DNA from 2 places in the uncultured Oribacterium sp. genome. Region 2 is predicted to be linked to the other one. Evidence: predicted binding sites of a transcription regulator. Region 2 holds the regulator's gene; the other holds the start of a gene.
The links. The regulator NrdR, encoded in region 2, represses ribonucleotide reductase genes. The targets are predictions, from matches to a motif close to CACAANATNTTGTG.
Positions count from the first base shown of each region.

Region 1 (3,417 bases), on a different contig from region 2:
CGGAAACCCCTAGACCGATGGCTCTGTAACGCTTGTTGGTAATCTCCGCCTCTGCCACGGGATAGAAATTTAAGTCAATAACATTGTCCAAAGCCCGGACAACGGTTTTGGTGATTCTCTCAAGCTCCGGCTGATTTTCCACCGGAATATTGCCAAGACAGAGGGATGCCAGATTGCAAACCACAAAGTCTCCCGGCTTAACGGTGCTGACAATAACTTCATCCCCGTCCTTGGTCACTACCTTCCGCTCGCAAATCTCCGCTTCCTTCATGTTCTGAGCGATTTCCGTACAAAGGTTGGAGCAGTAGATAATTCCCTTATGCTTGTTGGGATTCATGCGATTTACGGTATCTCTGTAGAATGCAAAGGGAGTTCCGGTTTCCACAGCGGATTTCAGAATCAAACGCACCAAATCCTTTAAGACATAGACTCTTTTGCTGATTCGGTTGTCCCGTACGCAGTCCTCATAGCGACTTTCCCACTCTTCTCCGTAGAAGTCCTCTAAGCAGTAGCCCTTTACCAGGAAAATGTCATGGGGATCCATTAAGTACCATTCCTGATTCAAATCTTCCTTTACCTTCTTCCAGAAAAGGTCAGGATAACAAACTGCCGGGAAAACATCATGGGCCTTCATTCTGTCGTCCCCGTTATTGGTCTTTAACTGTAAAAATTCCGGCAAATCCTTATGCCAAGCATCCAGATATACAGCTACCGCGCCCTGGCGCATTCCCAACTGGTCCACAGCCACCGCAGTATCGTTTACCACACGAATCCAACGGATGACACCGCCGCTGGCTCCCTCGAAGCCGCGAATCTTTCCCCCTCTGGAACGCACCTTTCCGAAATACATTCCCATACCACCGCCATATTTGGAAACATCCGCAAACTTGGAAATGCTCTGATAAATGCCGTCCAAGGAATCCGGAACCGTATCAATAAAGCAGGAGCTTAACTGGTGGTAGGGCTTTCTGGCATTGGACTGGGTAGGGGTGGCCATGGTCACCTGATGAAGGCTCATCATATCGTAGAACTCCTTTACATACTGTAAACGGTTCTCCTTTTCCTTCATGGCAAGGTGCATGGAGATTCCCAGATACATTTCCTGGGGACTTTCCAGTACCACATGCTGATGATCTCGAATCAGGTAGCGAGACAAAAGAAGGTCCAGTCCGGAATAACCGAAAAGGTCATTTCTGCTCTGATCAATAAACTTGGCAAGTTCCTCCACCTCTTCCTTGGAATAGTGCTCTAAAATATAAGCACCATAAAGTCCCTGCTCTGTAAGGTATACCAGCTTATCATAAAAGCTGTGGAGATTTCTGCTCTCCTCCGCCTTCTTTAATTCCTTATGGAAATGATAGGAACGTAGTCTTCCCGCAATTCTTTCCCATCCCGGTTCCTCCTGGGTGGTAAGCTCCGCCGCCGCTCTGGTAAGAAGAGCCAAACGCTTGCTAAGCTCCTGCTCTCCCTTGCTTAAGGACAGGTACTTTGCGGAAAGTCTTGCCAAATCATAATCCGGAAAATCCTTTTGACAACGACGAAGTACATCGTCAATCTCATTGTCTCCGATTTCCTCTTTGATTCTCTGACGAAGATGTCTTAAAAGAGTTCTCTTCTCTCTATACAGGATATAGGCTCTGGCCACCTTGTAATCCCCGTTATGCATCAGGGCTTCTTCCACCGCATTTTGAATTTCCTCTACGGAAACTCTATGCTTCTCTGCCAGGCTCTCCTCTACCTTTCCCAAAAGAAAATGCAGTTTTTCCTGCTCTACAGAAATTCCCTCAGAGAGAAAGGCCTTTTCCATCGCTCTTTCAATCTTCGCTCCCTGATAGCCCTCTTCCAAAAGACCTCTTTTAATAATTGTTTGCATAGTACCCATCTTTCTCTACTACCGTATCGGCTCTATTTTTTCGCATAAAAAAAGGCTTTAAGCCACTTTTCCCTTGAAAAACCTTGCCCCTTCATATTCCTCACAAAACACAAATTCTTGTGTCGCAATAGACACGCCAACACAATATAGCAAGAAATCCTTCCTCTAGCAAGTGCTTTTTCGGAATCTTTAGAATTGATTTTGTCCATTGAAAAAGCAGGTCCGAGGACCCGCTTTTTTACATCTGTATATTATTTTATCCGATAATCTCTCTTTCATTGGCCAAGAGAATCTTTCCGCTTTGGCAGGCCGGGCAAATACAGGTATCCTCTCCCTTTGCCTTAGCTTCCTTTGCGGCAGCGGCAGTATTCTTCGCTCCCTCTTCTCCGAAAATAGCTTTTCCGGCTTCACTTTCCGCAAGGGCAATCAAATCATCGATACTGGTAATATCCTCTTTGATTTCCTGAATCAAAGCCTTTGCCTTTTCCTGTTCATGCTCCGTTCCGAAGGCCTCCAAATATGCCTGGGCTGCAGCCTTTCCCTCCGGGCATAGGCTATAAGCCTCTAAGAATCTCTCCACTTCCTGCTTTAACGCCTCTCTTGTCATATTGTCCTCCTTTTCCAAATTAGTTTAATAAAGTTCTACGGACAACATTATAACACGAAATGAAAGGGGCGGTGAAAAATCAAAAAAGTTAAACACTTTTTTAATTTTTCATAAGCCCTTACTTCTCCAGTTTCTTCATAAACAGTTCTTTATTATCTCTAGGACTTTCCTTTGGTCTTCCCAGATTCTCCCGGGAATGCATGGCGCAACGAACTTCTAAAAATATCGGTCCATCTTCCTTGGCACTTTCCAAAAGAACTCTTTCCAAGTTCTTTTGGTTTCTTACCAGATAGGATTTACTGTATCCGCAAGCCTTTGCCACACTGCCATAATCGATGTTTGGAGAGACGGTGGGCTGGCCTCCTACGGTTTCATGAGCCTCGTTATTTAAAAGGATATGTAAAATATTTTTTTGCCCCGATGATCCAAGAACTGCCATAGCCCCCATATGCATCAAAAGAGCGCCATCTCCGTCCAGACAAACAATCCTTTCGTTCTCCTTTTCCAAAGCAATTCCTAAAGCTATGGAACTGGCATGTCCCATGGAACCCACGGTAAGAAAGTCTCTGCTATGGTCCTCACCCCGTTCTTCCCGAATCTCATAAAGCTCTCTGCTGGCTTTTCCGGTAGTGGAAACAATGGGAGAATCTCCGGTATAGTCTACGATGCAGCGGATAGCATCTTCTCTGGAAAAGTTATAAGCATTGCTATAGTGATAGCCGTGCTCCTTCTCCAAAGCCCCCTTCTTTACCACAATAGCAGCCTGTCTGCCCTTTTGAAACTCTTTTGCAAAGCCCTCTAAAGCATTTTTTAATTCTTCCTCTTTGCTCTCCTTCTCCAAAACAAAGTAGGGAATCTGTAATAGCTTTAAAAAATCCAGTGTGATTTCTCCTTGAAAAAGATGCTGGGGTTCATCCTTTACCCCCGGTTCTCCTCT
Region 1 is NZ_CABSXI010000011.1:6,885-10,301, forward strand. Features, by position in the region: gene RDQ32_RS03370 (ribonucleoside-diphosphate reductase subunit alpha) at 1-1,873, opposite strand, end outside; gene RDQ32_RS03375 (hypothetical protein) at 2,130-2,480, opposite strand; gene aepY (phosphonopyruvate decarboxylase) at 2,599-3,417, opposite strand, start outside.
Region 1: a site for NrdR is predicted at 1,982-1,995, ahead of RDQ32_RS03370 (ribonucleoside-diphosphate reductase subunit alpha). Genes of this name have one in related genera too.

Region 2 (3,417 bases):
CTTATCGGAGAGTCTGCAGGAAAAGCTTCCTGCAAGTCTTGAGACAGCTTATTTTCCTCCGTCAGCACTTCCTGTAAAAGTCTTGTTTCCGCTCTCCGAAAACGTTCTTCCCCATATTGCTTAAAATACTGGGAAATCCGCATGGAAAAGCTTTCTTCCAGTCTTCTGTCCAGCTCCACCAAAGGAAGGGAAAGCTTTTGGGAAAGCATCTCCCCTAAGGTTGTTTTTCCGCTTCCCATAAAACCAATCAGGGCAATGATTTTTCTTCCCTCCATTTTCCGCCAAAGCTTCATGTATTCTTCCATACCGAACTGGCCGGGAGCGGAGGCGGAAAAGGCTTGCACAAAGCTATGTTTGGAGCCGGAAAGGCTACCCAGCACTCGGGAGCTCTTTCCCATTTCTCCCATAGACATACTGATTAAGTTTCTTTCCGGATGCTTATCCTTCCATTCCCGGGAGGCCAGCATAAGATTCAAAACATCCGCTTCCTGTCTTGGCATACAGGCCAGTTTCACCGTGTCCGTTCCATAGGAAGCCAGAGCGCTGAGAATCTCTCTACATTCTCCCCGGCTGGGGGTCTTTTGAAAATCATGGTAGGAGGCAATGCATTTTCCTCCCAGCTGCAAAATCATGGCATGGCAGTCTAAAAAAGCCTGCCGTCCTTTACCGTCCAGCTCCACCTCTAAATCGATATAATCCGGATAGCCGCTTTCCATGGCCATCATATTCAGTTGGAAATAAGATTTATCATAGGGAAAGAAACCACCCTGACGCTCTGTACGAATGGTGAAAATCAGCTTCTTGTCTCCTAAAATTCTCCGAAGCTCTCCCAGAAAGTTTCCTAACTTCTCCTCACGCTTTTTCAGACAGTCATAGCGAATTTCCACCCCGTAAAGAAACGGATACAGGGGATGCAGGGCTAATGCCTTGGCATCCCTTAGAAAATCCTTTTCAGAATCCCCTGTTAAAGGTACAATCATTCCCATTTTCCCTCTTCTCCTTTTCCGCTGTGAACGTCCCATATCTGTATTTTTTCTGTGTCTATGCTTCTTTGTATGTACGCTTTTTTGTATGGAAACTTTTCCCCTTCAGCTATACTACTGCAGTAATTTCTTCTTGAAAAAGAGCATGATTTCTCTGATAAGCTAAAAGAAAGGGTTTTTCCAAAATTCTTTTGAGAAGAATATGAAAATACTTTTCCTTCCCCATAGGCTTTACCAGTACAGTAGGTACTTCCGCACGATTTCCGCCCAAGATATCCGTAAACAGCTGATCACCGAAAAAGAGCGCCTGCTCCTTTGCTATCCCAAACTGCTCCACTGCCTGTAAATACGCCTTTGCTTTAGGCTTTCCCGCATTGGGAATAACCAAATCCGCATGGACCCTGTCTTGAAATGCCCCCACTCTTTCTACTCCGTTATTGGAAAGCACCGCGGTTTTAAAACCGGCAGCCTGCATCCGATGAAACAGGGCCACCGTTTCTTCTCTGGCAGGCTCATCATGCAGCACCAAAGTATTATCAATGTCAAAAAGCAATGCTCGATAGCCCTTTTGATACAGCTTTTCAAAGTCTAAGGTGTAGATGGAAGAAATGGAAAAACGGGGAAATAGTGCAAATGTCTTATTTTTCAAGTTCTTTTCCCTCCGTCTTTAAGCCTCCTCCGAGAAGCTTTCCGATTTCCTCCATAAAGGTGTTGATATCTTTAAATTCTCTGTAGACAGAAGCAAAACGCACATAGGCCACCTGATCCAGGTTTTTCAGCCTTTCCATCACCATTTCCCCGATGGTATCGGTGCTGACTTCCTTACTTTCCTGATGAAAAATCACACTTTCAATCTCATCCACCAAGGCGGAGATTTGCTTAGGAGAAATGGGGCGCTTATGGCAGGAACGAAGAATTCCCCCTTCCAGCTTGGAACGGTCATAGGGCACACGACTTTCGTCCTTTTTCACCACCATAAAGGGAAGGGTTTCCGTCTTCTCAAAGGTGGTAAAACGCTTTCCGCAAACCTCACATTGTCTTCTTCTGCGGATGGCCGTATTATCATCAGCCGGACGGGAGTCAATGACTCGGGTATCCTCCGCGTTACAAAAGGGGCACTTCATACTTCCTCCTTATTTCTCATAGTCGGTATACTGTCTTCTGGCTTCTTCAAAACTCATTTTATGATTGGGATCCTGCTTGCCTTCTGCATCGGCTTCCGGCTTGCTTTCCCCATCGCTTTCAGGCTTATTTTCGATGGCAGTCTCCTGTTTCGCCTCAGTGGCTTCCGTTCCTGCGGCAGCGGTATCTTGCTCCACCCCGCCGGCTTCCATTCCTTCCCCGGCAGTCTCCGACGTTCCAATCAAGTTTCGTTCTTCCTGGTCCTCGGAGATTACCACAGAAAATCCTCCTTCATTTTCACTAGGCTGTTTTGTAGAAGCTCCTTCGACTGTTGCGGGCTGTTCTGTAGAAGCTCCTTCGACTGTTGCGGACTGTTCTGTAGGAGCTCCTTCGACTGTTGCGGACTGTTCTGTAGGAGCCACTTCGGCTGTTGCGGACTGTTCTGTAGGAGCTCCTTCAAATGTTACGGACTGTTCTGTAGGAGCTGCTTCGACTGTTGCGGACTGTTCTGTAGGAGCTGCTTCAACCGTTGAGGACTGCTGTTCGGAAACCATAGGTTCTTCATTTCTCTGATAGATGTCTCTGTTCGTAGCGCTTATCGTTGAAAAATCCCCTGCTCCCTTTCGATAAATTAAAGCCTGCACAAAGCCCATGTAAGGAAGCAGATAAATGGATAAATACAAAAACAACACAAAAATGGGTAAAGCCGGAGATTTTAGAATAAAGGACCACATTACCGCAATAAATCCGGCAACGGAAGTTACCAAAGAAAAATATAGCATTTGACGGAAATAAGAGAACTTCTGGCCCTTCATTACCGCAACACTTTTTTTCATATTCTGCCAAAGGCTATTTCCCTCTCCATCCCAGACGGTAAAGAAGGTCATATCGAAGAAAAGGGAGAAGAAGATTAAAACCGCTAAGCTTACTCCGTAATAAGACCAGTAAATGAGTCCTTCTCCCAAGAAGTAATCTATCACTTCCTGCCCTAAGGAAATCACCGTGGAAAAGAGAAAAGCCAAGATACTAAAGCCCAGCATTCTTCCCAACAGAGGGAAGGAATTAGGATGAAAGCCGTAAAAAATCATAGCGGCATTCACCTTCTTTTCTCCCCTGGACATCTCCAGCAACATTTTTCGAAAAGAGAATCCCAATACAATAAAGTAAAAAATACACACAAAAACATATAAAGCAAAAAGGATTCCCGTAAGGCTTAGACCGATTCCTCTCCTTAGCTCTCCCAAAGAAAAATCTCCGGTAAAGAGGATGAAAGGGTTAAGGAGAGAAGAAAAGAGCATGGTCAAAAGAACGA
Region 2 is NZ_CABSXI010000005.1:53,406-56,822, reverse strand. Features, by position in the region: gene aroD (type I 3-dehydroquinate dehydratase) at 1-986, opposite strand, end outside; gene RDQ32_RS01990 (YqeG family HAD IIIA-type phosphatase) at 1,093-1,632, opposite strand; gene nrdR (transcriptional regulator NrdR) at 1,622-2,107, opposite strand; gene RDQ32_RS01980 (hypothetical protein) at 2,117-3,417, opposite strand, start outside.